4 regions of the Shewanella sp. SM87 genome follow, and region 4 is predicted to be linked to each of the others. Evidence: predicted binding sites of a transcription regulator. Region 4 holds the regulator's gene; each other region holds the start of a gene.
What was found. The regulator LexA, encoded in region 4, represses DNA repair genes until DNA is damaged. The targets are predictions, from matches to a motif close to TACTGTATNNNNATACAGTA.

Region 1: the regulator LexA is predicted to act here: its motif matches at 2,709-2,728, upstream of dinG (ATP-dependent DNA helicase DinG).
Region 2: the regulator LexA is predicted to act here: its motif matches at 5,397-5,416, upstream of L5M11_RS12075 (DNA topoisomerase III).
Region 3: the regulator LexA is predicted to act here: its motif matches at 1,815-1,834, upstream of recG (ATP-dependent DNA helicase RecG).

The regions. Positions count from the first base shown of each region.
Region 1 is NZ_JAKKSC010000024.1:61,565-69,366, reverse strand. It holds gene L5M11_RS17460 (DNA polymerase II) at 167-2,614, opposite strand; gene dinG (ATP-dependent DNA helicase DinG) at 2,752-4,824, shown strand; gene L5M11_RS17450 (sulfite exporter TauE/SafE family protein) at 4,834-5,607, shown strand; gene L5M11_RS17445 (primosomal replication protein) at 5,598-6,266, shown strand; gene L5M11_RS17440 (DUF2057 domain-containing protein) at 6,276-6,965, shown strand; gene L5M11_RS17435 (histone deacetylase) at 6,995-7,802, shown strand, end outside.
Region 2 is NZ_JAKKSC010000013.1:29,859-37,660, reverse strand. It holds gene L5M11_RS12090 (methyl-accepting chemotaxis protein) at 1-739, opposite strand, end outside; gene L5M11_RS12085 (MBL fold metallo-hydrolase) at 885-1,529, opposite strand; gene L5M11_RS12080 (alpha/beta fold hydrolase) at 1,785-3,074, shown strand; gene L5M11_RS12075 (DNA topoisomerase III) at 3,285-5,384, opposite strand; gene L5M11_RS12070 (hypothetical protein) at 5,551-5,838, shown strand; gene L5M11_RS12065 (alanine/glycine:cation symporter family protein) at 6,106-7,584, shown strand; gene purF (amidophosphoribosyltransferase) at 7,712-7,802, opposite strand, start outside.
Region 3 is NZ_JAKKSC010000017.1:42,027-49,828, forward strand. It holds gene recG (ATP-dependent DNA helicase RecG) at 1-1,798, opposite strand, end outside; gene L5M11_RS14405 (DNA-binding response regulator) at 1,990-2,586, opposite strand; gene L5M11_RS14410 (sensor histidine kinase) at 2,586-3,665, opposite strand; gene L5M11_RS14415 (hypothetical protein) at 3,784-4,488, opposite strand; gene L5M11_RS14420 (calcium/sodium antiporter) at 4,738-5,682, opposite strand; gene L5M11_RS14425 (AMP-binding protein) at 5,864-7,528, opposite strand; gene L5M11_RS14430 (RidA family protein) at 7,756-7,802, opposite strand, start outside.
Region 4 is NZ_JAKKSC010000016.1:72,862-80,663, reverse strand. It holds gene mtr (tryptophan permease) at 1-1,056, opposite strand, end outside; gene plsB (glycerol-3-phosphate 1-O-acyltransferase PlsB) at 1,056-3,479, opposite strand; gene lexA (transcriptional repressor LexA) at 3,640-4,260, shown strand; gene L5M11_RS14000 (cell division inhibitor SulA) at 4,257-4,769, shown strand; gene coxB (cytochrome c oxidase subunit II) at 5,172-6,704, shown strand; gene ctaD (cytochrome c oxidase subunit I) at 6,714-7,802, shown strand, end outside.

The DNA.
Region 1 (7,802 bases), on a different contig from region 4:
CCTTACAATTTCCTCTTAAAGGGTAGCAAACTTTCAATATTCCCTCAAAGCTAAACCTAAAGAATATGTCGATTAACATCACAAAAACAAACCAGTTAACCTCTACAAAACAGGTTAAAACGCTACATTCGCCACCTTGCGCAACACATAAAGAACATTAAAAACACTATATTAGCAGTAACTGCTTTGACGCAATATCCATGTAGTTTAGTTTCATTATCGAAAAAACAGGCTCGGCAATAGGGCCAATTTGCTTATCAATGTAGTATTGGTAATCAATTGGTGACGTTCTGTACAGTAAGGATTCCGGTCCATTTACAGTAATCAGATAATCAATCTGCGCCCCACGCTTGCCAAAAGAGGCATCTCCTGTTAAGTCGCATAATTGTTGAGCGACTTTAACATGGGGAGAAGATTTAGCCGTGTAATCTTCAATATTGCGTCGCATACGTTTGCGAAATACCAAATCATCATCCAACTCACCATCAAGCAGCTTTTCAAACACACTGGCCAAATAAACACTGATATCCCTTTGGTTAAACATCCGTTCATAGAGTGACTCTTGAACTTTGCGCGCTAAAGGGCTCCAATCACTGCGCACTTGCTCCATACCTTTAAAAGTAAGCTCAAGTTCATCGCTCGCATTACGCCACGCGCCAACATAACGTTTTTTACTGCCTTCTAACGACCCTCTTAAGGTCGGCATAAAAAACTGCTCATAGTGGCGTTCAAACTGTAACTCGAGAAAACTCTCAACTTGATGATCTTCACCGATCTTAGCCTGCCACTTAGCATTAATTTCCCGCGCCAGAGTGTTACCTAAGGCGTTAATGTCTGAGAGATCAGGCTCACTGCCAAGCCAGACAAAGGTCGAATCCGTATCGCCGTAAATCACTTGATAGCCCATCTCTTCTATCCATGTGCGGGTTTGTTTCATGATTTGATGGCCACGCATAGTGATCGAACTTGCTAACTTTGCATCGTGGAAAACACAACCTTGAGAACCTAAAACCCCATACAACGAGTTCATGATAATTTTTATCGCTTGGGATAAAGGCGCATTGTGCTCACGCTTGGCCTTTTCGCGCTGCTCAGATAATGTTTGGATAAGCTTAGGTAAAATGGGCTGTTGCCGACTGAAACGTCCACCGAGAAACCCCGCAACACAGTCAGACTCTGGCAATTGCAAACCTTCAATTAATCCCTTAGGGTCAATCAAAAAGGTACGAATAATGGAGGGATATAGACTTTTAAAATCGAACACTAAAATATGCTTATAAAGTCCCGGCGCAGAATCCATCACATAGCCACCGGGGCTTTCGATCCCATCACTCGCAGGAGCATCGGGTGCGACGTAACCGGCTCGATGTAGATGCGGTAAATACAAATGATTAAATGCCGCCACCGAAGCCCCAACCCGTCCCAGTTCTAAACCTGTTAGTTCAGCTCGCGCGAGGGCGAACTCCCATAATTGAGTATGACTAAAAATATCCCACACCAGACGGCTGTCAGTAAGATTGTAATGTGCTAATGCTTGTTTATCGGTCTTAAACAGCTGATCAATTTCTTCAACGCGATTATCCACGTTATGAATGGCCTTGCCTTCACCCAATAATTTCCGTGATACAAATTCCAACGAGAACCGCTCAAAATGATAGAAAGCGGCTTTGAGCCAATCGATACCATCGAGTACCACACGGCCCGGTAAAACTAAGGTTTCTGGCCGAAATTTATTATCGACTTTCCACTCAAGCTTTGCCCCTCCGCGGCCAATGGTGAGTGGAATACGGTGTAATAATGCACGGCGTGACAAGAGTGCGAGGTCAAAACTCACCACTGACCAACCTATGACAAAGTCAGGATCAAACTCATGGAACCACGCGATTAATCGATGAATGAGTGCAGCCTCATCGGCCACCCATTCAATATATTCGGGAGAGTTTGATTCAGCCTCACCCACCATAATCACTTTTTCATAAGTCTGCTTGAGACTGTCTTGCTCTTCGTCTCGGCCACTGTATTGACCATATAGTGCAACTGAATAGAGTAAACCTTCAAAACTACATTCAAAATCCAGTGAAATACAGCGCAAATGTACAGCCGTTAAAGGGGCAATACTCTTAGCCCGCTCGGCGATAAACACGGGCAGCGAGTTAGCCTCAAGACTGTCGCTAGTCGGCGCGTGTATGTTACTCGTCGCAGAGAAATGCCCTAAAAATGCCACATCCAGCGCCACAAACCGCTCGATTAAATAACGCTGTTCAGGGCGAATGTCGGCTTCAAATAAGGGTATGTCGGCATCTTTAGCGATGCGTTGTAAGGTACGTAAGCTATTGCTCGATTTGGCATAAACACCACTGACCGCGCCGCCTTTAAAGCTTTTGAGCGCTAACGGTACAAACCGCAATGCTTGACCCGGCGTTTGCAACTGCAAAGCCGTGACATCAGTTTGATGACAAAAACAAATGTGTTCAGTGCCTTGCACTTCCACCAGCACAGGGCCTTGGGCGGTAGCCAGATAATACTGCAACACTAAACTCCCATGACGATGAATCGCATGGCGTGTTAAGACTCGACCTTGTACACTAACGGCCGCGGTAGCCTCTGACTTCATCGCATGGGTTCCCAAATCGCGTAGCTAGTCAATTTAGATGGTTCCTCAATTTAAATGCCGCCAAATGGCAGAAAAGTTTCTTAGGCTATGCAATCACTGTTATTATGTACAGCATTAATTCGATAAAGTAGTGACGCATGTTACCTGACAATGTAAAAACCCAGATCCGCGCCATCTATAAGGATATTGCTACCGCCTTGCCTAATTTTAGGCCGCGCCGCGAACAAAACTATATGGTGGCGGAAATCTCTAAGACCCTCGCCGGCGACTATGATAAAGATAGGCGCATAATTGTGGTCGAAGCAGGCACTGGGATCGGTAAATCATTGTCTTATATCCTCGGTACCATTCCACTGGCATTAGCGAGCAAGAAAAAGGTCTGCATCGCTACCGCAACCGTCGCTTTGCAGGAGCAATTACTGCATAAAGACTTGCCCTTCTTCCTTGAGCAATCCGGCTTAAATTTCCGCTTTGGCTTAGTTAAAGGTCGACAACGTTATGTGTGTCTATCGAAACTGGCGATGCTCATCGGTGACGACAACAGTACACAAATGGCCATGTGGCAAACTAAACCAGACAATAGCCAAGTGGCTATGATGCATGGCCTGTTAAAAGACTATAACGAAGGTCGCTGGAACGGCGAAATCGACACCTTAGCCGTGCCGCTGCCCGATCACCTGTGGCAACAAATCGCCTGCGACAAACACAGCTGTCATCGCCAAGTCGCCAGCCACAGAAATTGCCCGTTCCATAAAGCCCGCGAAGATGTCGATACCTGGGATGTACTCATCGCCAACCACAGCTTGTTATTCGCCGATTTAGAGCTAGGTGGCGGCGTGATTTTGCCCGATCCCGAAGACGTGTTTTATGTTATCGATGAGGCACATCACTTACCGATTGTGGCGCGGGATTTCTCCAGTGCACAGGCCACGCTGAGGGGCGCATGCGACTGGCTCGAAAAAATTGGTAAAACCTGCGCCAAGTTACAAAACCAAATAAAGAACAACAATATCATTGCCCCCGCGCAGGCGATGCAAGATCATTTAGGCGATCTTATCAGCCAGCTCAATCAAGTGGCCCACTACTGCGATACCCAGACCAAACACTTTGCTAATCCTGAAAACCGTCTGCGTTTTGAGCACGGTAAACTGCCGGACTCATTACTCATTCTGGCTGAAAACCTTGCTGTGACCTCTAATCTTGCCCTCAAACAGTTTAATAAAATGCTGTCACTGCTGGCCGAGGCGATTAAAGATGGCGATATTCCTAAACATCAATCCGAAGCACTATTGGCCGAAACCGGATTTATGCTGCAAAGGCTCGAAAACCTGCAGAAATTGTGGAGGATGATGGCCAAGGAAGATAAGCATAAAGGTGCACCTATGGCGCGCTGGGTCGAACTCATCACAGGTAAACAAGTGGATTATCTGTTTAGCGCTTCACCTATCGAAGTCGGCTTTATGCTGGAATCCATGCTGTGGCAAAAGGCCGCGGGCGTGGTTTTATGTAGTGCCACACTGCGCGCACTCAATAACTTCGACCATTTCGTGCATCAAGTAGGTTTGTCACTCAACGATGGCAGTCGTTATTTAGCCTTACAATCGCCCTTCGATTACCCCAATAATGCGACACTTTATTTACCCAAAATGCGCACTGAGCCGACGGATGATGCCTATACGGCTGAACTTGCCGAACAAATCATCACCCTTATTGAAGGCGAAATGGCAACCTTAGTGCTATTCGCCTCCTACTGGCAGATGGAAAAAGTGGTTGAATTACTTGAAGGTAAACTCACCACTGAGCTACTTATCCAAGGCAATGCGCCACGGCAACAATTGTTAGAAAATCATAAAGCTAAATGCGATAAGGGCGAACCAAGTATCTTGTTCGGCACCGGCAGTTTCTCTGAAGGTCTCGACTTGCCCGGCGATTATCTGACTAACTTGATCGTCACTAAACTGCCCTTTGCCGTGCCAACCTCGCCCGTTGAGCAAGCGCACGCAGAATATGTCAAAGTCAAAGGCGGTAATCCCTTCTTACAACTGACAATCCCAGATGCTTCACGTAAGCTTATTCAAAGTTGTGGTAGATTACTGCGTAAAGAGCAAGATTATGGCCGAGTGACTATTTTAGATAGGCGGTTAGTCACTAAACGCTATGGCAAGTCCTTACTGGATGCCTTACCGCCCTTTAGACGTGTTATAGAGTAGGATTAAAATTTGGAGTTGTTACTCGAGCCCAGTCATTGGGCCCTGTTGGCAGTCATAGGTCTTATCGCTGGATTCATTGATGCCGTCGTGGGTGGCGGTGGCCTATTGTCGATCCCCGCACTGTTAACCTTAGGCATTGCGCCGCATACCGTATTAGGCACCAATAAGTTAGCCGCAAGCTTTGGCTCTTTTATGGCGGCTTGGACCTATTATCGCAAGCACCTCTTTAAACCCTCGTTTTGGTACATGGCTTTTATCGCCACCTTTATCGGCGCGGTATTGGGCAGTTTTTTAGTCTATTTAGTCGATACCCAATGGCTCGAAAAAGTCCTGCCGCTGCTGATCATTGGCATCGCCATTTACAGTTTAGTCAGCCCCAATGCGATGTCAGACGTTAACTGCCAAGCACCAACCAGCAAGCCGCCAGCCAAGCAACAATGGCTACAGGGACTGGCTTTAGGCACTTATGACGGTTTTGCTGGCCCAGGCATTGGCGCATTTTGGACTGTCACATCCGGCTCTTTGTATAAACTGCCTTTACTGCACAGTTGCGGCCTCGCCCGTGCGATGACCTTCACCAGCAACTTGACCGCATTGACTATCTTTGGCTGGCTTGGGCAGGTAGAGTGGCAAATAGGTTTGTGGATGGGATTGTGCATGATGTTAGGCTCATTTATCGGCGCCCGCTGTGCGATTAAATTTGGCATGCCCTTTATCCGTCCACTGTTTATTTTGATCGTGCTAATGATTGCAGCGAATTTGGCATGGAGCGCATGGTTGTGAACACCCAACAATTAATGGTGATGCTGAAGAATCAGCTTAAAGCCTTAGAACAAGAAGTGCTGCAACACGATAATCGACTCGCCCCGCCGCAGCGTAAACTTCTGCAAGAAACGGAGCGTTTTAATCACTCGCTGTTTGTCCAACACGGCGCCCAACTCGGCCCCTGTATTGAACAAATTCGTAGCAGTATTATGCAGCTCGAAAAACAAATTAAGCTTAAACTCGCCCCCCAGACCATTGCCCTGAGCTGTGAGCGGATCCAAGATAGATTTACCGCAGTCAAACGAGCCTTGCTGACCACTTCTATCGACATTAAGTCTAAAACTCAGCAGCGTGCCAGTAGCCGTGCCCGTTTTGCACAACGCCAGAATCAGTCTCACCAAGCCAGTGGTTTCGATTGGATCGCCAATAACGTGATGCAAAATAGTCATGAGATCTACGAAGAATTGAACAAACATCTGAATTGGGCGAAAAAATTTGAACAAAAAATTGAAGAAATGGAATCAAAACTTGAAAACTGTCATAGTGCTGACAAAATAAAATTGCAAAATGACATCCTTTTGATGCATCGTCGTCTAGGAAAATGCAGGCAAGCTATTAGTTATATAGAAGATCGCATTCAAATATTCGAACGCCCGTATCAGAGTAATAACCGTTAAGGAGTAACAATGAAATCACTTTTGCCAATTAGCAGCCTGCTAGTATTACTCGGATCTGCCTCAGCCTTCGCTGCAGATCTGAACATTCCTATGTCATTTGAGTACCTTGCTCTTGATGGTAAAAAAGTCGAGTCGAGCGTATTCAACCATAAAAGCAGCTTAGAATTGGCCCCCGGCACTCACAAAATCGCCATTCGTTATCATGAAATGGTAGAGGATGATTTTAGTGACAGCCAAACCTTTGTTAAGTCAGCACCTTTCATCGTTACTTTAGATGTTGATGGCGACCATCAATATTACCTGCAAGCGGCCGAAGGTGAAGTCGTTAAAAAGCCTAAAGTTTACGCGCAAAACCCACAAGTCAAATTAACCCGTAGTGACAAAGGCAGCGTCAATTACCAAGTGGTGAATACCAATTTAGAAGAAGAAAGCTTCGTCTCTCGCCTTTTCAGTGGTAATCAAGCCGTTGACGTATCCGGTACTGCCGCAGCAGCAACCGGTGCCGCTGGAGCAGTAGTAGCCGTTGCACCAGCACCCGTGACAACATCGGCGACCGTTAACGCAACATCACTCACCGCCCCCGTAGACACCTCTAAAGCAGCAGGAGCCAACCCACAACAAATGTTGCAATACTGGTGGCTACAAGCGGATGAAAAAACCCGTAAAGAATTTATGAGCTGGGCAATTTCACAGCTATAACAACTTGCGATAACGAGGTTTAGTCAATATTGACTCTGATCCCACTGGTTTATCACGCCAGCTATTCCAAGCTGGCGCTTCCTCCCCATCACAGATTTCCCACCACTAAATACGCACATTTACGGCAGTACTTACTCGATAACCACATTGCCACGACTGCACAGTTCCACACGCCAACGGCCATGACTGCAGAAGATGTAATGCAAGTGCATCAACGCGAATATGTAGAGCAATTTATCGCGGGTACCTTGCCAACAGCGGCGCTTAGACGGATTGGTTTCCCATGGAGTGAAGCCTTAGTTGAGCGTACCTTGCATTCTGTGGCTGGCACCACACTCACAGCTTCATTAGCCATAAATCAGGGTATTGCCCTGCATCTCACGGGTGGCTACCATCACGCCCATTACGATTTTGGCAGCGGCTATTGTATTTTCAACGACCTTATCCTCGCGGCCAGAAATGCCATCGCGAGCCAGCAAGTACACAAGGTACTGATTTTTGATTGCGATGTGCATCAAGGTGACGGCAGTGCAACCCTCAGCCACCAACATCAAGGGATCATCAGTTGCTCGATTCACTGCAAAGAGAATTTCCCGAGTCGTAAGCAGCATTCCCACCATGATATTGAACTAACTAAAGGAGCGGACGATAGTGCGTATCTTGAAACTGTGGAGCAGACACTCGCCCTCCTTATCCGAATCCATCAACCAGATCTGATTCTTTATGATGCTGGGGCCGATATTCATCAAAATGACGATCTTGGCTTGCTCAATATCAGCCAAGAAGGACTGTTCAGACGGGATTTAACTGTGTTATCAATGGCAAAATCGGAAAATA
Region 2 (7,802 bases), on a different contig from region 4:
CGATAATAAATCCGCCAACGGCGGCTAAAATCACGATAAATAACACCAGTTGGGACCAGTTTAATGCCGCATGCAGGGAATCGAGTCGGTTATTCACATCACCATCGGTACGTTTATCCAATGCTGTAAAAAACTCATCAATCGGCTGCATGATCTTAGCTTTTTCTCTGTGGTATTGGTCGCTATGTAATAACTCCCTCGCCATGGTTAAGTTAGGCTCACCTTTGATCGTGTAGGTTTGGGTGTTGGGGTCCATAAAAATACCTTTAACGGCATTCATGGCTTTCACTTCGAGGGCGACTAACGCATCTGAGTTTTGCTGAGCTTGTTCAAGGTAACGGAATTCTTCATCAGAAAAACCGAGGGACTTCATTTGCGTGTTTATCGCAATGCTAGCACCGTCGGGCTTTGGCTTATCGCCATAACTCAACACCAAATCCCAGTAAATCTGGTGATATTTTTCAGGTCTAGACTTCTCACCATTACGGATAGCCAAAATATCCATATACATTTTTTCGTATTTTTCATCACCCGTAACAGCGTAAGTTCGAGCGAGACGCGTTAGGTCATCGGAACTTTGTCTTAACTCATCGGCAACTTGATAGGACTGATATCGGACGCTAGCCGCATCATTAAAGAGATCGATTTTAGACTTAACATTGAAGCTCAATACCGCAGAAATCACGGCACTCGCAACTATGGTCGAAAAGACCACGCTCATCATTGTTTTTGTTTTCATACTTACCCCAGTAGACGGAAGAACTGCTTTAAGTCTAGAAGGAAAAACAGAAAACATAAAAAAGGTTGGTTTATTAGCTGAAATAATCATTTGATTTGCGAGTGATTATCGCTCACAAATCAAGCAATGCTGAATGGCGTCTCAATTACAGTAAAAGTTGGTCCGCGACAAAGGGGTTATGCTCGCGCTCTTCGCCAAAGGTCGACATAGGACCATGCCCAGGAATGAATTCAACCTCGGCACCTAAGGGCCACAGTTTTTCGGTGATCGAGTGAATTAAATCCTGATGATTTGATTGGGGGAAATCGGTGCGACCGATAGAACTTCGAAACAAAATATCCCCCACCCACGCCAACTTAGATTGGGCAGAGAAAAGTGCAATGTGTCCCGGCGTATGCCCAGGGCAATGCAGCACAGATAAACTTTGCTCGCCCACTTTAACAATATCGCCATCCTGTAGATATTGATCCGGTTCAAAGGCATCGCAATGGGGAAAACCAAAATTTTGGCTTTGCTTAGGTAAGTTATCAATCCAGAATTTATCAGCAATATGCGGGCCAATAATCGGCACATTGGCGGCTTTCGCTAAGGCTTTAGCACCACCGACATGATCGATATGCCCATGGGTAAGGAGGATTTTTTCGAGGACGAGTCCAAGTTTCGCCACTTCGTTTTGGATCCTGTCAATATTCCCACCGGGATCCACGACTGCAGCACGCTTGGTTTTTTCACACCAGATCAAGCTGCAATTTTGCTGAAAAGGTGTCACTGGAATAATCTGATACTTCATAGCTTCAATCTCGTGTTATCCATAAGCGATAGATTACGCTAAGAAACTCATCATGGCTCAAATTTATATCCAAAAAATTGATCTTCACCAAAAGCTAATCAAATAATCCTAGCTTACGACATAAACTATTTTGTCTATACCCAAGTTAGCTGAAGATACGCGTTTCAGGTAGCCTAGGTTACTGCATCTTCAGCTTATTTGGGTATACAATCTGCCAATCACAATAACATGATCCTCTGCCATTAAGGTTGTTTGATGAAACCCGATATTATTCTCGCCGGAGTGCTGGCGAAGAAACACACTTTTACCTTGCCCCTCAACTATCAAAATCCAATTGCAGAGCAAATCCAAGTGTTTGCCAGAGAACTCTGTAGCCCAGAAAACAAAGATAAAAAACTACCTTATATCGTATTTTTTCAAGGCGGCCCTGGATTTGCGGCCATGCGTCCCGCCAGCAACAGCGGCTGGATCCGCCGCGCATTAAAAGAATATCGAGTGTTATTACTCGATCAACGTGGTACAGGCTTATCAACACCGATTAATTACCAAAGCCTGCAACATTTAGATCCCGCAGCTCAAGCGGATTACCTAAGCCATTTCAGGGCTGACAATATCATTCGTGATGCCGAAACGATTCGTGCCCAGCTTTGTCCCGCCGATAAGTGGGCGATTCTCGGCCAAAGTTTCGGGGGATTTTGCGTGTTACATTATTTAAGCGCCGCCCCTCAAGGCGTCAGCGAAGCCTATATTACGGGTGGCATACCATCATTAACCCGTAGCAGCGACGACGTCTATCTTGCGACTTATCAACGCGTACTGGCGAAGAATAAACAATTTTTCCAACGCTTCCACGATGCTCAACATCTCGTCACTCGCTTAGCAAAACATTTGCTTGAAAATGAAGTGTATTTGGCAACGGGTGAACGCCTCACGGTTGAAATGTTGCAACTGCTGGGTATTAATATTGGAATGGAGCAAGGGCCTGAATCGGTTTATTATTTGCTTGAACAAGCCTTGATCAACACGGCTTCAGGGACAGTCGTTAACCCGTTATTTTTAAATCATTTCGGTCAAATGCTCGATTACAACACTAACCCGATTTTTGCCCTGTTGCATGAAGCAATCTACTGTCAACACTCGGCTTCACAATGGTCGGCACACAGGGTTAGACAGCAATTCCCCGCCTTTAACTATCAACAAGGTAAACCGTTTTTATTCACAGGTGAGATGATATACCCATGGATGTTTGACCAATTTAGTCACTTAGTGCCGCTTAAAGCCGCGGCAGAAATCCTTGCCCATAAATCAGATTGGCCAACACTTTACAATCTAGAGCAACTGGCACAAAACCGAGTCCCTGTTGCAGCGGCCATTTACAGTGAAGATATGTTTGTAGAGATGCAATACAGCTTAGAAACCACAAAACAAGTTGGCAGGCTAAAGTATTGGTTAACATCAGAATATGAGCACAACGGCATCCGCATGGATGGAGAACGCATACTGGATAAGCTCATCAGCTTAAACCGAGGCGACACCCTAAGATAAATATGAGCTTTAAGGGCTAATTAAGTTAATGCTGAGATTATATGCCTGCTCCTCATCAGTTGAGTGATTTTGGCAAGCTTTAACGACCTATTTCCGTATGAGTAAACCGTTTTGGTTTACTCTTTTTTTTGCCCAAATTCAGTGCTATGAAAGCGTTATTGCTTAAGGTCGAATATCCCCTACCACAGAATCACAACGCACTCGTGACTATTAAGCCTCTGTAGCCACTTTGCGTGTTCGACTCCTTGCGCCAGCACTAGCCACTGACTTCTTCACACAGCTTTTAGCTGTACTTGCAGTGCCTGCCCGTTTTGCCGAGCTCGAGGCTTTGCGGTAAGGCGACTTACGATAACCGGATTTATTACTTGCCGTTTTACGATAACCTTGGCTTTGTAAACCATTAAGCGCGGTTGGCAGTTGGGCGCCTGCATTCTGGATAAGCGTGGATAAGGTGCCGAGCAGTGGCTGCATAAAGGCTTGATAAGAGGTTTCTTTATGGCAAATGCCATTCAGACTCGCTTCCCAAAGCGCTGTCATATCCGGCGTAGTCGCACTCGCGGGCAAGCTGTTAATCAATCCTTTCCCCACGTCTGTCGAGACAATAGATTTACCTAAGCGTTGTAAAAAACCGCGTTTGAACAGCAATTCGATAATACCTGCACGGGTAGCCTCTGTACCTAATCCGTCGGTTTCTTTAAGAATTTTACGGATCTCAGGATCGGTCACATAACGGCTAATACCCGTCATAGCTCCGAGTAAAGTGGCATCGGTAAAGGCCTTTGGTGGTTGAGTATTTTTCTCCAACAATTCGCCTCGAGTACAATGCAAAGCCTGTCCCAATTTCAAAGGCGGTAATTGGCCAATAAACTCGTCATTCTCCTCATCGTCCTTACCTGCGCTTTCTTCCGTCGACTTGTTGCCACTCGCCTTACTGCCATTTGGCTCTTGGCGGGCAAAGAGTTGCTTCCAGCCGAGGGATTTATCCTGACGCGCCTTGGTATTAAATAAGCCACCCTCGATTGTCACTTGCACTGTGGTTTCACTGTAACAATAAGCCGGATAAAACTGGGCTAAGTACTGGCGAGCAACATGAAGATATAACTGCCTCTCACGCTGACTCAAGCTAGATAAGTTAGCCGTCTTCTCTGTGGGGACGATTGCGTGATGGGCGTCCACTTTTTTATCATCCCATGCTTTAGATTTAAGACGGGGATCGGGTGCATCAGCACCTTGCAATAACTCAGCAGCACCGCTACTGATCGCCTTAAGTACCGAAGGCGCAAGGTTATGTTGCTCAACGGGTAAATAACGACTGTCGGAGCGTGGGTAAGTAATGAGTTTATGACGTTCATACAAACTTTGGCAGGTATCGAGCACATCCTTAGCACTCATACCAAACCGTTTGGCCGCATCAATCTGTAACGCTGATAAGCTGTAGGGCAATGGTGGATTCTGTTTCTTGTCCTTAGCCACTAATTGAGTGACTAAAGCGGGTTTATCACTGATGCGACTCACCACATTTTGCGCTAACCCTCTCACTAACACTCGTCCTTCTTCATCCATATAAGGCTGACAAGCTTCGCTAGGTTGCCACTTGGCGCTGAAGGTTTCTTGCTTCTCGGTCGCCAAATGCGCCAGTACTTCATAAAAAGGTTTAGATTGAAAGTGGGCAATCTCTTCATCACGGCGCACCACTAGCCCAAGCAATGGCGTTTGTACTCGGCCGACGGATAACACGCCTTGATAACCGACCTTTCTACCTTGGATGGTGTACGCACGCGTCATATTCATGCCATAGAGCCAATCGGCACGACTGCGAGCTAAGGCCGATGTGGATAAAGGAATAAACTCGCGATTGCTGCGTAGCTGCGTTAGAGCCCGTTTTACAGCTTGTGGGTTTAAGTCACTGATCAGTAAACGCTGGGTTTGATGTAGCTTGTCCCCCGTCACGCCAAGATAGGCAATCACTTCATCCACGAGTAACTGCCCTTCGCGGTCGGGATCGCCCGCGTTAACCAGCGTGTTGGCTTGTTTGACTAATCGTTTTAGCACTGTGAGTTGGCTGCGGGTCGCAGCCTTAGGTTTTAGTTGCCACTTGTCTGGCACTATTGGCAAATGCTCGAATTTCCAAGACTTAAATTCGGGATTATAGGCATCAGGTTCTGCTTGCTCGAGCAAGTGACCAACGCACCAAGACACACAATCGCCATTGGCGGCTTCGATAAATCCATCGCCTTTTTTATGGGGTTTAGGCAATACATCGGCAATGGCCCGCCCTAGGCTAGGTTTCTCTGCGATATAAAGGATCATACAAACACCAAACACTGGATATAATTACAGTATAATTTAACCCAAACGCCAGTTGAGTGCAAATTTCTGTAGTACACCGAGCTTAAATGTTAAAGCTTAAGTGTAAATTCAATTGCGAATAATTCTCAACAAGACATAAGATACACTAAATAACTAAGGAGTGACTATGAGACAGTTTGCAATAAATGCGCGACAGGCTATGACAATAACTCCAGCATTAATATTAAGATTCAATCAGTTATTGATATTCCATAGCTTAATGTTACTCGCAATAAGCATGCTCACCAGTACCTGGCTGGGACAAATGAAAATCATCGATATGCCGTTAGCATGGGGATTCATTCTCGTCATTCCTATTGCTGTGAGTTTATCTCTATTACTCAGCCATCAAATCACGCGCCATAGCTTAAGCAGCTTATTCGGCGTGTGGATGCTACTTTGGGTAATGGGATAACTGACATTCATAATAAATCACTACCGTATTTCGAGTTAACTCGCCCCTCCGCTCTATTTACCCATGCTAAAACTCAATTTCAAAACACATTGGTTTCAAATATTTAACACTTTAACTATGAAGCTCCCTAAAAAATAGTTATGTTGAGTATCTTGGATATTTACAAAAAATGTCTTAATCAAAAGTGAATGTCCTAACTCAACATCTGTTGAATAACCGTAAACCTAAAAACTCTGCTAAAACAACACAATAAAGGAATCGGAGTCTATGAATGAGATTGTCAACGCGATCAATAGTGTAATTTGGAGCCCTGCACTTATTTTTCTTTGCCTAGGTGTCGGGCTCTATTTCTCCCTTCGCACTCGATTTTTACAGCTGCGCCATCTGCCAGAAATGATCCGCCTGATGTTTGATGGTAAGAGTACTGATGCGGGAGTGTCGTCTTTTCAAGCACTCGCGATGACATTAGCGGGTCGAGTCGGTACCGGTAACATTGCAGGGGTTGCCACAGCAATCACCTTTGGTGGTCCTGGCGCTTTATTTTGGATGTGGATGGTTGCCTTTCTCGGTGCCAGCTCCGCCTTCGTTGAATCGACCTTAGGTCAAGTCTATAAAGAAAAAATCAATGGCGAGTATCGTGGTGGGCCTGCTTTTTATATTGAAAAAGGCTTAGGCATGAAATGGTATGCATGGGTATTTGCAATTGCGACCATATTTGCCTGCGGGATCCTGCTGCCAGGCGTACAAGCTAACTCGATTGGTTCAAGTTTAAAAACCGCTTTCAACATAGATCCTAATGTGACTGCAGCCATACTGGCTATGCTTCTTGGTTTTATCATTTTTGGCGGTGTAAAACGTATCGCTCACTTTGCCAGTGCCGTCGTCCCCTTTATGGCACTGGGTTACATCATAGTGGCTTGTGTCATCATAGCGCTAAATATTGGCCAGCTACCGGGTATTTTATGGTTAATTATCAAAAGTGCCTTTGGCTTTGATGCGGGTTTTGGTGCCATTTTAGGCTTAGCCATCATGTGGGGGGTAAAGCGGGGTATTTACTCCAACGAAGCGGGTCAAGGTACAGCGCCACATGCCTCATCTGCAGCGGCGGTAAGCCATCCTGCCAAACAAGGGTTAGTTCAAGCTTTTTCTGTGTATATCGACACCTTATTCGTTTGCTCTGCAACAGGTTTCATGCTGCTCATTACAGGACTGTATAATGTTCAGGGCCCAGACGGTGCGGCGCTCTATACCGGCATTGCCGGAGTCGCTGCAGGACCAGGCTACGTACAAACGGCAATGGAAAGTATGATGCCAGGATTTGGCAATATCTTTGTGGCTATCGCACTGTTCTTCTTCGCCTTTACGACCATAGTGGCTTATTACTACATTGCCGAGACCAACATTGCCTATATTAACCGTAAAGTAAATCATCCTTGGTTCATGGTCGTTCTCAAAGTCGTGATCATTGGCTCAACCGTATACGGCACAGTTAAAACGGCTGATATGGCTTGGGGAATGGGTGACATTGGTGTTGGACTCATGGCATGGCTCAATATTATTGCCATTATTTTATTGAGGAAAACCGCATTCACTTGCCTTAAAGATTATGAATCACAGCAGGCACTTGGCATTGAGCCACTTTTTGATCCGGTAAAACTGGGGATTAAAAATGCGGATTACTGGGTTGAACGCAAACACGCTGAAGAAAATGTAATGACTGAAACAGCGCAACGTATAAATACGTAGACGTTACCACTATGCTCCGTTAAGCAAATATAAGCCATTAAAAAGCCAGTGATTTCTCACTGGCTTTTTTTGTATCGTTTAGAACAAAAAGGACACAAACTTTACGATACTGAATTACCCACAATCCTTATGGGTGACAGACGTTATGCAGCTCTAAGTTAGTGCCGATATCTTTATTTCGATCGGCTTTAGCATCGTCATTTCGCAGTTGCGTCAAG
Region 3 (7,802 bases), on a different contig from region 4:
ACGGCGCCTTGTAGAGTAACACACAATGGCTTGCGATGGCGCCTCGACCGACTCGTCCGCGCAGTTGATGTAGTTGTGCTAGACCTAAACGTTCAGGGTTTTCAATGATCATCAGGCTGGCATTGGGCACGTCGACGCCCACTTCAATCACGGTTGTCGCTACCAGTAGATGAATAATGCCTGCCTTAAAGTCGGCCATGATTTGCTGTTTCTCGGCGCTCTTTAATCTGCCATGCACTAGGCCAATATTGAGCTCGGGCAGGGCGAGGCGCAGTTCTTCGGCTGTGTCTTCGGCGGCTTGGCATTCGAGCACTTCGGATTCTTCAATCAGAGTACACACCCAATAGGCCTGACGTTGGTCGCTGATGACAGCGTTGCGGACCCGTTCAAGCACTTCGTTACGGCGTGAATCAGCAATCGCCACTGTGGTTACTGGAGTTCGCCCCGGCGGCAGTTCATCGATAATGGACGTGTCGAGATCTGCATAGGCCGTCATCGCCAGCGTGCGGGGAATGGGTGTGGCTGTCATGATCAATTGATGCGGGTGGAAACCTTGGTTCACGCCCTTTTTCCGCAGGCCTAAGCGTTGGTGTACGCCGAATCTGTGTTGCTCATCGATAATAATTAACGCGAGTTTGCTAAAGACCACATGCTGCTGGAAGATGGCATGGGTCCCAATCACCATCTGGGCTGCGCCAGATTCAATATCCGCAAGGGATTGGGTTCTGGCCTTGCCTTTAAGTTTTCCCGCCAGCCAACCTACCTTAAGTCCGAGTGGCTCAAACCAAGCGGCAAAGTTAGTTGCATGTTGCTCGGCCAATAACTCGGTCGGTGCCATCATGGCAACTTGATAACCGTTTTCAATCGCTTGTAATGCCGCCATCGCCGCGACTAAGGTTTTGCCAGAGCCAACATCCCCTTGCACTAAGCGCATCATAGGGTGCGGTTTTTCTAAATCTTTGCCTATATCAGCCACGACTCTTTGCTGGGCGCCAGTCGGCTTAAAGGGCAAAGCCGCGAGGAAGGGATTGAGCAACTGCCCCGTGGCCTGCATGGTGACAGCGGCATCTAAATTACTGCGCTGCCTTAGGCGTAACATGCTGAGATTGTGGGCGAGTAATTCTTCCTGCACGAGTCGTTGCTGGGCTGGGTGTTGACCTAGCTCTAAATCGAACTGAGAGATCCCCGCAGGAGGGCGATGTAGCGTCTGTAGCGCTTGTTTAAGGCTGATGTTATTAGGTTGCAATTGTGGTGGCAGAAGTTCAGTTAAGCCACCCTCTTCTAGCAATACCAAGGCTTGCTCGGTCAGCTTTAGCCAACTCGCCTGTTTTAAGCCCTCAGTCGTGGGATAAATCGGCGTTAGGGTATCACTCAGATGAACATCTTCACCGGGATAGACGACTTTATATTCTGGATGCACTATCTCAGCTTGATGACTACCACGGCGCACTTCACCATAGGCGCGGATCATCAAACCATTTTGCATGGCATTACGCTGAGCAACGGAAAAGTTAAAGAAGCGCAGACTTAAGCTGCCCGTATCGTCGCGCACATTGCAGACCAGCATGCGCTTGCGGCCTTGGATGATTTGTGTCGATTGGATTTCAGCTTCTATAGTGCCATAACCGCCTAGGCTGAGGGCGGCAATGGGATAGATTTGGGTTCTATCTTCGTAGCGCAGGGGTAAGTGAAACAGCAGATCTTGTACTGTTGTGATGCCGAGCTTTGCGAGTTTCTCCGCGACCTTTTTGGCGACGCCTTTGAGGTCGGTGATCGGAACAAGATCCAATTGCTGCAAGTCGTTAGCACTCAATCACTGTGAATTTATACATATATTAACAGAGAATAAGCGTAAGGCAATCTCAAGGGGAATTAGGGTGTTATCAAATTTTGTTTGGAAGCATAGCTAATATCCTTCTGTGGCCTTAAGACCACAAAATTGTTGATAAGATATCGTTAGGCTGAAAGCGTGGTTAACTGTGAGTGTTATTACAACCAGCCTTTTTGCTTGGCAATGCGGGCTGCATCGATTCGATTACTGGCATTGAGCTTGGCTATGGCTTCTGAGAGGTAGTTGCGAACAGTCCCTTCGGCGATAAAAAGAGTTTCGGCGATGTCGGAGGTGGATTTGCCTTCGCTAGCGAGGCGAAGAGCGCGGCGTTCTTTGTCGTTGAGCGGGTCGACATCGCCAATCGCCATCATGGCAAGTTCAGGATCGATCACTCGTTTTCCCGCCATCACTTGTTGAATCGCGTTGACTAAGGTTTCCGAGGGCGCATCTTTAAGCAAAAAGCCGCCCACACCCGCTTCGATGGCACGTTTTATATAGCCTGCACGGCCGAAGGTGGTAATGACCACTATCTTGGTTTGGCTATGTTGCTCCTTTAACCATGTAGCCAGCTCTAAGCCTGTGCGGCCGGGCATTTCGATATCCGTTAGCAAGAGATCAAAGCTTTGCTGTTTGAGTAAGCTTAGAGCTTCGTCGCCGTCACTCGCTTGGGTGATACTAAAACCCCCTGCAAGCGTAAGGAGTGCGGCGAGTGCTCCTCGCACCATAGCTTGATCTTCCGCCAATAAAATCTTCATTAATGTGTTGCTCCCTGCAAAGGTAAACTGACGGTAAATCTATATCCCTGTTCGAGATTATAGCTCAAGCTGCCGCCTAAACTGTCGAGACGCTCGCGTATACCAGTGAGGCCATTACCTTCTATAAAAGGTTTGGCCGCGGCATTGTCTTTGACTTCGAGCAGCAGGCGGTCTGATTGCTTAGAAAAGTGGATAGAGCATTCACTTGCACCGCTATGGCGAAGAATATTATTAATGAGTTCGGTGAGGATCAAACTCAGTTGGCTTTCTGTGCTTGCACCTAGCTTGGGTAGCTCACCACTGAGCTCGACACTTAAGCCTTTATCCCTTAAGGATTTACAAAGCTGCGTCACGCAACTCTCTAGGCCCTTGTGTTTGTAGTCTGACACTGTGTGGCGGATCTGGCTTAAACTTTCCCTCGCAATTTGTCCTAGCTCAATCAGTTGGGTTGATGCGAGTTCATATTCTTGTTTTGCGATAAGTTTTTCGGCTAGCTCAGCCTTAAGGGCGATGGAAGATAGGCTATGCCCCATAATGTCGTGTAGATCCCGCGCGATACGTTCACGCTCAAGCATAGTGGCCAAGGTGGCAATTTCTTGGGCACTTTGCTGTTCTTTCAATTTATGCCGATAACGTCTGCGTTCGGCGACACCAAACATGCCCACGCCGAGCACTAATCCCGAGCCGTAAAGCGGAAAGTAGTAACTGTTAAAGTGGTAAATCTCATTGAGGGCAAACAGCAGGCTGATGAGGGCTGCAATAGCCAACAGACAGGTCCGGAGAGGATAAAAAAAGCCAATGAAGAAGGCGGCAAAGGTAAATAGCGAGATAGAGCCTGGGTTGATTGGTGTGATCGCTATTGCTATTGCCACCATAATGAGAATGGGCAGATAGGCGCTACGGCTATTGCACTTATAGGTCCAAAAATAACTGGCAATAAAAGGGATTAACACGGCAAAACTGAGGGCGATTTTCCAGCTTGGATAGGGATTTATGGCAAGTGGGATCAGATAAAACACTAAGTTTATCAAATACACCCAAGCAAGTTTTCGTTCGAGCTGAAGGGGAGTGCTTATCATGATGCCTCTGTGTCACTGAGTTGGTTGTTGAATGCCCACCGATGGCATCTGTTTTAATTTATTCTTTTTAGGGATTGGCGCTATCGTCAGCGCCATAGATCCCCGTTAACAACTTTGTCTATTTTGCACTTAATTGCTGATTTTGTTGAAGCAAAAATTTTGCCCAACCATAATCTGCTTGTACTTTGGTCGCTTGTTGCCAATCTTCAATCGCGCCTTGGCTATCGCCTAATTCCTGTTTAGCGAGCCCGCGCCACGTGTAGGCTTCGGCTTCACCCCAGCAAATGTTGTCGCAAGGCTGGGCGAATCTTTCTATGGCCGTAGTGGCTAAGGTCTTAGCATTTTGCATGCTGCCGCCAAATATGGCTGGCGTGTTATAGGCTGCGATGGCTTTAACAAGTGCTACCCGTGGATTTTGTGGTTCTAATTGTTCGGCACTGGTAATCGCCTTGGCGGATTTCATACTGAGCGTTGCACCTTTGCTATTGTCTAAGGCGATTTGCATGCCATAAACCGACGATAACAGCGCGAGGGATTCTGCATTCGCTTGGCTGGTTTCGAGTGCTTCTAATGTGGTTTGCGCTGTAGTCAGTGCGCTGCTAGCGAGCGTTTTCTGCCCCATTACATTGGCACTGATGGCTAAGCGATAGTTCGCATAGGCTTTATCATAATCTTGAGTGCTACCGCTCAGTTGTTGTAATTGCGTTAGATTCATCGCATTCGAGGCCGCGTCTACATTGGTGATGTTAGTGTTTGATGGTGTTGCTGCAAACGAGTGAGTACTGATAAGCAAAAAGCTGGAGGCGAGGAGTAATGTTTTCATGGTATTTCCTTATTGAGTGAGTTTCCCAATGTTTGGGTACGGGCTCATTATCAGAAATTCGATAGAAGAAGTGCAGACACAAAGGTCATGGCTTTGGCATGACAAATGTCATCAGTTGAGTTGTGTGCTTATATTTTTTATGAGGTGTGCTTTAAAGAAGGTGCGTGATGAATAAAGGACTGCAATACCTAGAGAGCAAAACACCGGAGAGGCTCCGGTGTTTTTTTATCGTAAATGAGCAGCTAAGTGTTATACCACAGCTTGAGTGCTCGCTTGGTTTATTAGGTAGCCCAAGTAACCTAAGTAGCACAGTAGTAATACTGAACCTTCGCGGCGGCCAATACGAAATCCTGTCCAAGCGAAAGGTAAAATCATGATGGCAAATGCCAACATCACGATGAAATCAAAGGGTTGGAAGCCAAGTGATGATACTGGCTGTACTATTGCAGTAATACCTAAAATACCCAAAATATTGAATATGTTAGAACCGACAACGTTACCTATGGCTATGTCACTCTGACCTTTCAGTGCCGCGAGAACAGAAGTTACTAACTCTGGCATACTGGTACCAATCGCCACGATCGTTAAGCCGATAATGACTTCACTGATACCGAAGGTCTTGGCTAAATCTACTGCGCCGTTGACAAACAAAATACCGCCACCGACTAACATACCAATACCGACTAAGATAAATAGGGCTGAAAGTAGCGGATTATTTGGACCTGCTTCAATCTCTTCCTCTTCATTACCATTTTTCGAGCTGATGTAACTAAAGGCTAAATAACCGAACAGTAGTGACAGCAATATCACACCGTCAATTAGGCTGAGCTCGCCATCTAACAAGAGTGCCCAGAACAACATAGAAGCCAATATCATCAAAGGGATATCACGCTTTACGACTTGAGATTGCACTTGAATAGGGCGGATAAGTGCGGTGATGGCTAAAATCAAACCTATGTTAGCAATGTTAGAGCCAATAACGTTACCTAAGGCGATACCGCTGTTTCCTGCTAGAGCAGACTTTACACTCACAGCCAGTTCTGGTGCGCTAGTACCAAAGGCTACAATAGTTAAGCCTATGATAAGTGGCGTAATACCTAAACGTAGAGCGATTGAACTCGCGCCACGAACTAGGGCTTCAGCGCCTAAGGTTAAAATAATAAAACCGCCAATAATCGATAGTGTAATTAGCATCGTTAGACTCTGTTAAACCTAATATTGAATGGAAAAGTACAAGGGAATTGCCCCTTGGCCGACTGGCGTACATGATACGTGGTTTTATCGGATTTTGACAGAATATGTCATAAAAAAGCACACCCTAGGCGTGCTTAGTTTTAGCTGATGACCATACTCGCCAACAGATTGTTTGGCCTAGTTATTTTTGAGTTAATTCATCTTCCCAGCGGACTTGGGCGCCACGAATGCCGTCAACTCGTTCGCTAAAGGCTTTTTCAAGCACATGGCGTTTGATTTTGAGGGTAGGCGTGAGCGCATCATTCTCAATCGTCCAAGGATCACTGACCACGACAATCGCATCGACATGTTCGTGTGACTCTAAGTGCGGATTAACGCTATCGAGTGTCGCTTTGAGTGAGGTGCGGACTTCTTCACGGGCTTGTAGATTGGCCCCTTCGGATAACTGCACTAGTGCGACGGGATGTGGCAGACCAGAGCCAATCACACAAATCAGTTCAACATGGGGATCCTGCGCCAATTTACGTTCGATAGGCACGGGTGCTACATATTTGCCCTTGGCGGTTTTAAAGTTGTCTTTCACTCGGCCAGTAATAGTGACACAACCATCGGCATCAATTGAGCACAGATCGCCTGTGTGGAAGAAACCATCGGCGTCGAAGGCTGCTGCAGTAGCTTCAGGCTGCAGATAATAAGCTGTCATTAATCCCGGACTCTTGAGCAGTAGCTCACCATCCTCGCCTTGGCGGATCTGGCAATCCTCAACTGGGCGGCCAACAGTACCAATTTTACGCGCATCAAAAGGATAGTTGATGATCGAATAGGCACAGTTTTCTGTCATACCCCAAGCTTCGCAGATATTAAGACCAATACTGTGATACCAGTGGATCAGTGATGGCGGAATAGGCGCCGAGCCAGAGCCGAGTAGACGACAATGGTTCAAGCCTAAACCCTTATGGATTTTGTATTTCACAAAGCTGCTAAGCAGTGGGATTTTCAGCAATAGATTAAGTTTACTGACCCCAATTTTGTCGATAATGTTTTTCTGAAACAGGCTCCATAACCGTGGTACCGAGAAGAATACCGTTGGTTTTGCCCGTTGAACATCGACAACGAAGGAGTCGAGACTTTCAACGAAAGCCACCACACTACCTGAGTAGAAGGATGAGCCTTCAATCGCAACGCGCTCTGTGATGTGGGCTAAGGGTAAATAGGATAAAAGTCTATCGTCGCCATCGGTGCGCAGGTCACGGACGACCGCTTGGCAAGTCCAGCCATAGCTGGCGAAGGTTTGAATCGCGCCCTTAGGTTGGCCAGTCGAGCCAGAGGTATAGATGAGTGTCATCACTTGATCTGGAGTCGGCAGCGGGGCATTAATTAAGGGGTAGCCTAGCTTAAGTAATTGTTCCCATTGATATTGTGCTGGCATCGTATCATAGGGCATGGCAAGGCGTAGTAGCTCGCCGCCGACACCGGCTTCTTGGTCAGCCCAATGGTCAAGCTTGCCGAGAAAAATGGCTTTTGCGCCACTGTGTTGCAGCACATAGCGAATAGTATCTGTGTTGGCGGTAGGGTAAATAGGTACGCTGACATAGCCGCCGTGCATCAACGCGAGGTCGGTGATAAACCATTCGGCACAGTTTTTAGAGAGAACGGCAATTTTATCACCACGCTCTAAGCCTAAGTGATGTAAGGCTCCGGCAAGTTGTTGAACTTTTTCTTGAACTTCAGCCCAAGTAAAATCAAGGAATTGACCCTTGATCGGTTGGCGTAAATAGACTTGGTCCCCCTGAGTATTAGCCCAGTGCGCCAGCATTTCAATTGGCGTCTTAATCGCTGTATCCATTGGCAATTCCCTGTTATTTATTGTTCTTTTGGCTGTACCCAGTATGGCGAGTTTTGTGAGCTCGCGCAAATAGTTTACAAGATTGTAAAATATGAGAATGGAGCGCAAAGCCTACAAGTTGAGTGTGAAAGCAAGATGAAGAGAGTGGCGAGCGGGGGGTTGGATTGTGTTGGCAACAAAAAGGCGCCGTAGCGCCTTTTCGTTTATAGAAGGTGAAATGCTAGCGCTTACAGCTCCATCACGCCGTCCATTTCAACTTGAGAATCCTTCGGCA
Region 4 (7,802 bases):
GCCAATCGCTACTAAGAAGCCATCGGGAAACAGTAATCCTAAAATCGTTGGCGGCACAAAGGTCACTAACGCGGTTTTCATTCGGCCAGAGCGTGAATCATCAAAACCAAATAAATCGGCAAGATAATCGAACAGACCTAAGGTCACCCCTAAGAAAGATGAAGCCACGGCTAAGTTAGCAAACAGGGTCAACATACTGTTTAACCAGCTACTCGCCATCACCTCAGACAAAGCGCCCACCAACACTCCCATATTGCCACCTTGAGCAATAATGTCGATAAACTGGCTGCGGGGAATATTACCCATAGTCGCCACTAACCAACAGGCATAAATCACCAGCGCGATAAAGGTGCCGACGAAAATCGCCTTGATAATGGTGGAAGAATCTTTGCCGTAATACTTCACTAAGCTGGGGACGTTACCATGGTAACCAAAGCTAGCGAGACCAAAGGGCAGCGCCGCCCACAGATAAGGTGAAAAGCTGTTATTACCATCGGGTTCGAGCAACTTAGTCACATCAATTTCGATCAATAAATTTCCGATCGCGAGGAAGAAGGTAATGATCATACCGCCGAGCATAATCGTGGTAATCCGATCCACGGCTTTAGTACTGATCAACACTATGCTCGCCAATACTATGGCGAACACTAGCCCTGCCACGCTTTGCGGTAACTCAATTCCCATGCCCTGCAAGCTGTGATTCACAATCGAACCACCGCCGCTGATATAGGCATAAGTCAAAATATACAACACGAAAGCGATAGAAACGCCGTTCACTATCCGCCAAAACTGCCCAAGAGTTTGCTTGCTTAAGGTATCGAAGCTAGCACCAGGTTCGAAATGTAAATTGGTTTCGAGCAACAATAAGCCCGACATCAACATGCAAAACCAAATACCCAATAACATTAAAATCGAATAGCCAAACCACATACCTGCACCGACCACGGGCAGAGAAAACATCCCAGCACCTACGGTCGTGCCAGCAATAATCATGGCACCACCAAGCAAGGACTTACCTGCGGGCTTATGCTTAGCCGCATTCATATGATTTGCCATTAAACTGTGTGCTCCGCGGTGACACTCGCCACTATCGTTTGTCTCACTGACGGACGTAATAAGCTATTGGCCTGATCTCGTATGCGATTGATATTGGACTTATCTTCACTATCCGCCAGATATCCCAATTCTTTGAGCTTCACGCTCAAAGTACCGTAGAGTTTTTTATCGTAGAATTCAGGCGCGGTAATACCATGTAAAGCCCCTAAACGCTGAGCGAGTAAATGGCTCTCAGACTCAAGTTCTGAGCGCTCCATCTTAGGTCTGTTCGCTAACAGATTGAAAATAATAGCGTACCGTTGCAGAGTCTCGCTCACTGAACTGGCTAACAATAATAATTGGCTTGAGTGCTCAGGCACGACAGCTAAAGTATCTGTCTCAACCACTAAACCTTGCCCAATCAGGAAATCCAGTACTTGCTCAACATAGGCTGGTAAGTCTTTAATTCCCATGAAGAGTTCGGCTTTCAGCAATGGATAAAAATCGGCAACGATTGAAACGACTTGCTGGCGCAGGATCTGTTCATTGTGGGTTAAACAACTCGCAATTAATGAAGGAACAATAAATAAGTGAATGATATTGTTACGATAGTAAGTCATAGACACTGCCTGACTCGCTTCGATAGACACTATTTCCCCTAAAGGATCGGCACTAACAACAAACTTGTTCAGCTCTAAACCTTGCTGCACTAAATGCTTACCATCACCTTCCGCAACAGATGTATAAGAAGTGTAAGGCACTTTTTTGAGTAGGGTCAGATACAAATCAAGCTGACGCTCCAGCAGACTACGTTCTAAGGCGTTTTGATCTGTCGCCAGTAAGACTAAGCTAGTCAAAGTCACCGAACTCGCGGCTGCGGCATCATTGATACGCGTCATCACCCGATTAGCCAGCACGTTTACCGCTGGAGTTAACCAACTTGGTTTCTGCTCGGGATCATCGGCCAACTCAGCACGCCAGTTTGGCGCACGCTCATTTAAGAAATTTTGTAAGGTAATAGGCTCGCCAAAATTCACGTAACCTTGGCCAAAATTACCTAATTTGCGAATGGCACCGAACACCTGCCACACAGATTCTTTTTTCTTTTTCTTACCGCTTAACTCTTTATGGTAAGTCGCCACTTCCATCACATGGTCATAGCCTAAATACACAGGCACAAGTGTGACAGGACGTTCAATACCGCGCAGTACGCTGTTCATCGTCATGGCGATCATGCCAGTTTTCGGCGCCAACAGACGGCCAGTACGTGAACGGCCACCTTCGGAGAAGTATTCCACCGAATAACCTTTAGCAAACAGCTGATCTAAATACTCACGAAATACTGCGGTATACAGCTTGTTGCCATTAAAACTACGGCGGATAAAGAAGGCACCACCGCGACGGAACATAGGTCCCGCGGGCCAGAAGTTGAGGTTGATGCCAGCAGCAATGTGCGGCGGAACCATGCCTTGATAATACAAAATATACGATAACAGCAGGTAATCCATGTGGCTGCGATGGCAAGGCACATAAACAATCTCGTGGCCATCGTGATGCAGCTGGCGAACTTGCTCGGCGCCTTTAATGTTGATCCCGCTATAAAGCTTGTTCCACAACCAAGTTAAGAAACGCTCGGCAATACGCACTAAACTATCTGAGTAATCGGCTGCTATTTCATCGAGGTACTCAATAGCCGTCTCGCGCGCTTGGGTCTCAGAAATCTTTTTACTGGCGGCTTCTTCTTGAATCGCTTTGCGCAGCGACTCAGATTTGAGTAACGAATGAAACAGTGCTTGGCGGTTTGGCAGCACAGGCCCTGTCATTACCTTACGTTGACGACGGAAATGCACGCGCGCAACCCGTGCTAACTTATGGGCAATCCCCATGTCGGTGCCATGTTCGTCAGCCATGTAACGCAGGGATACGGCATTCGAAAACTGCACGAAGTTATGTCGACCTAAGAACAGAATCATCAAGCACTTGCGCAGCCAAGTCGGGTTTTCCCGCTCAAATACGGCCGCCTTCATAGTGTCGTCTTCTTTCCCTGGCGTTCGACCCCAATACAAGCTCACGGGCACAAGTTGAATATCCAATTCAGGACGTTCCTTATGCACGGCTAACAAACGCATAAAGCATTCGAGGAAAGGCTCATTACCAGCACGTTCGCCAAACAGTGGCTTACGTCCTTGAAGACAGACAACCCGAGGCGCAGTCACACCATTAGCCACTAGAGGCTCATAAGGGCTTGGTAAACCTAACTTAGCCGTTATTTCGCTCAAAGCAGCTATGTCACTGAGAGATTCTGTTTTCATCACATAAACAAGGGGTCTGGAAGCATCCAGATTCAGATCGGCAAAGGGATCCTGAGGTACCACAATAGTGTGCACTAAGTGTTTTTGGATCCAACGTAATGATTTCAACCAAAGAGAGTCGTGTTTAGGCATTATTCTTATGCAATTAAGTGCGTTTACTAGCCCGATAGAATACCAGACTATGGGCAATATTCGCTAATTCTCTCCAACATAGCTAAAAAGTGGTTAATACTTGCGCTGCAAATAATACTGTATATACTAACAGTAACTGTATAGAAAAACAGGAAACACCATGAGACCTTTGACGCCACGCCAAGCTGAAATTTTAGAGCTAATTAAACGAAATATTGCCGATACTGGCATGCCACCCACTCGGGCAGAAATCGCAACCCGTTTAGGTTTTAAGAGCGCCAATGCGGCTGAAGAACATCTTAAAGCGTTGGCAAAAAAGGGCTGCATTGAGATCATGCCAGGCACATCTCGAGGCATTCGTCTGCCTGCGGAAATCGAAGATTTGACTGAAACAGGTTTACCGCTCATCGGCCAAGTGGCCGCGGGTGAACCTATCCTCGCCCAAGAACATGTTGAACAGTACTACCAAGTCGACCCAAGCATGTTTCATCCCGCCGCCGATTTTTTACTGCGAGTAAAGGGCGACAGCATGAAAAATATCGGTATTCTCGAAGGTGATTTGCTGGCAGTTCATAAAGTAGAACAAGCTAGAAATGGTCAAGTGGTTGTCGCTAGAGTCGATGACGATGTCACTGTTAAACGTTTCGAAAAAAAAGGTAATGTAGTCTATCTACATGCCGAAAATGAAGATTACTCCCCGATTAAAGTGGATTTAGGCTTCCAAAGTTTAACAATTGAAGGACTCGCCGTCGGTGTGATCCGTAATGGAGATTGGCTATGAATAAACTACTTGGCAATGCCCCCCGCCATCCGGGCCTGTGGCTCGATGAAGTCCGTGATGCTGACTATGACTGGCACCATGCGCCCATCGCCTGCATGCCAACTAAGACTCAAGGTCGCCAAGAATTAATTCATCTGAGTGCACAACTCGCTCAGTTAAGCCAACAGGGCCGTTGGTTAGTGCTCATCAACCCTCCAAGTATTGGCTACAAGCAAATGCTCGCCAGCGCAGGTGTGCGTATGGATAGAGTTTTGCTGGTACATGCTAAAGATGAAGTCGAAACCCTGTGGGCGATGGAGAAAGCCCTAACAAGTGGTACGTCCAGTGCAGTCATTACTTGGACTCAATCATTGGATGCGCGGGATAATCGACGCCTACAAATCGTGGCTAAAAGTGCCCGAGCTATGGGCATAGTGCTTGAAGACGTAAACAGTCACTTACATGCCGACGTACGCATTGAGCAAGGCAATCTCTTCGGTCAGCAATCTTTTTTTAGCGCTGTACACTAAATATTCATTTAATTTTTACCTTGAAAGCCGCCTCACCTATGAATGTGAGGCTTTTTTTTGGCAATTTTTCAGATAATTAGATAAATAAGTGATCTTGATCAATATTTAAACAGCAAGTATGGTTGGTTAAGTCGGTGATGATATATCACCTTCCGTGGTCAATGAATCGAGTATTTATCGAACTCGAAGCGCCACTAAAAATAGAGAACAGATTTATTTCAGCAGTATGTGCCAGCGTGGCTAATTACCAGCAGTAACAATACTTGATTAAAAGTAACAGCCGCCAACGCACGTTGAAGTCAAAAAAGCTTTTTTGGGAACTGAAGAGTTTGCATAGAGTTGAGACTTACTGTGTTGCTCTTCTTTGTAGTTGCTATTCGCAATTGGCAGAGGAGAAGTCTTGTGAAGCAATTGTTGTATTGTTTACTCGTGGTGCTTTTCGCACCACCGTTGACCGCCGCGGACATGCGGTTCAACATGACCCCTGGCGTGACCGAGATCAGTGGCAAGGTTTATCACTTGCACATGACCATCTTGTATATCTGCTGCGCAATAGGCCTAGTGGTCTTTGGCGTCATGATTTACGCCATGATCAACCACAGAAAATCCAAAGGCGCTGTCGCGTCCCACTTTCACGAAAGCACTAAAGTTGAAATCGCTTGGACGATTCTGCCATTTATCATTTTGATCTTAATGGCGATTCCAGCGACAAAAACTTTAATCGCAATGGAAGATCCCAGTAACGCCGATCTCACCGTAAAAGTCACGGGTTCCCAATGGAAATGGCATTACAGCTATTTCGATCAAGATATTGATTTTTATAGCATACTTACAACACCCAGAGCACAAATTGAAGGCACCGAAACCAAGGGTGAAAACTATCTATTGGAAGTCGATAAACCGCTCGTTCTACCGATAAACCGCAAAATCCGCTTTCTGATGACTTCAGAGGATGTCATACATTCTTGGTGGGTGCCCGCCTTTGCCATTAAGAAAGATGCCAACCCTGGATTTATCAATGAAGCTTGGACTCGCATCGACAAACCCGGCATTTACCGCGGTCAATGCGCCGAACTCTGCGGAAAAGACCATGGTTTTATGCCTATCGTAGTACAAGCGTTACCCGAAGCCGAGTTTGAGGCTTGGGTCACAGAGCAAAAACAAGCCGCAGATGCTGCGGCTGAAGCCGCTCAAGCCGCTTTATCACAAACCCTAAGTAAAGAAGAGTTGATGACTCTAGGCGAACAAGTTTACCTCGGACACTGCGCAGCCTGCCACCAGCCCAATGGCGAAGGGTTGCAAGGCGTATTTCCGCCCCTTAAAGGTAGCCCGATTGCAACGGGACCACTCAGCGGTCACCTTGAAATTGTGCTCAACGGTAAAACGGGTACTGCCATGCAAGCGTTTAGTAAGCAATTGACTGCACAAGAAATCGCGGCAGTGACTACCTACGAGCGTAATGCTTGGGGCAATAATACTGGCGATGCAGTGCAAGCCAAAGACGTCAACGAGTACATGGACGGCAATTCTGCACAAACATCCGCCGCGGTACCAAGCAGTACAACTCCGACACCCGCGCCTGCAGACGTCTCAGCTGCAGTCGATCCCGCAAGCCTCCCCACACTCAGCCATGACGCCCTCATGGCCGAAGGTGAAACTGTCTACGCGACCTTCTGTGCTGCCTGCCATCAAGTGACAGGTGCAGGAATACTACCCGCCTTCCCCGCGCTAGTGGGTAGTGCTATCGCCATTGGACCAGTCGCCAATCACATCGATATTGTGATGCACGGCAAAACGGGCACGGCTATGCAGGCATTTGGCAAACAGCTTAGCCCACAGCAACTTGCAGCAGTCATTACCTATGAACGCAATGCTTGGGGCAACAATACCGGCGATACAGTGCAACCTGCTGATATCGCAAGTCATGGACAGTAGGGGATAATGATGAGCACAACGACTCAAGATCAAACCGCAGCCCATGATGACCATCATCATGGTGCGCCAAAGGGCATCATGCGCTGGCTGCTAACCACCAACCATAAAGACATAGGTACTTTGTATTTATGGTTCAGCTTCATTATGTTCTTAACCGGTGGCGCTATGGCCATGGTGATCCGCGCTGAACTCTTTCAACCTGGATTACAATTGGTCGAGCCCAACTTTTTCAACCAAATGACAACTGTTCATGGGCTGATCATGGTATTCGGTGCGGTAATGCCAGCCTTTACAGGGCTTGCTAACTGGCTGATCCCTATGATGATAGGAGCGCCCGATATGGCGCTGCCACGGATGAATAACTGGAGTTTTTGGATACTCCCCTTCGCCTTCACTATCCTTCTCAGTTCGTTGTTTATGGAAGGTGGCGGACCAAACTTTGGTTGGACCTTCTACGCACCACTATCAACAACTTATAGCCCAGATAGCACGGCGCTCTTTGTATTTTCTATTCACATCATGGGGATAAGTTCGATCATGGGCGCGATCAACGTGATTGTGACCATAGTGAATTTACGCGCGCCAGGCATGACATGGATGAAGTTACCATTATTTGTGTGGACTTGGCTTATCACGGCATTCCTACTGATCGCGGTTATGCCCGTACTCGCGGGCGCAGTGACTATGGTGCTGACCGATAAGTTTTTCGGCACGAGTTTCTTCGATGCGGCTGGCGGCGGCGATCCTGTGATGTTCCAGCATATTTTCTGGTTCTTCGGCCACCCTGAAGTTTACATCATGATCTTGCCGTCCTTTGGCATCATCTCTGCCATAGTGCCCGCCTTCAGTCGTAAACCCTTATTTGGCTATGCATCCATGGTTTATGCTACGGCTAGTATTGCAATTCTGTCATTCCTCGTGTGGGCGCACCATATGTTCACCACAGGTATGCCAGTGTTTGCCGAGCTGTTCTTCATGTATTGCACTATGTTGATTGCAGTGCCAACTGGGGTGAAAGTGTTTAACTGGGTTGCCACTATGTGGCGCGGCTCACTCAGTTTCGAAACGCCCATGCTGTTTGCTGTAGCCTTTATCATA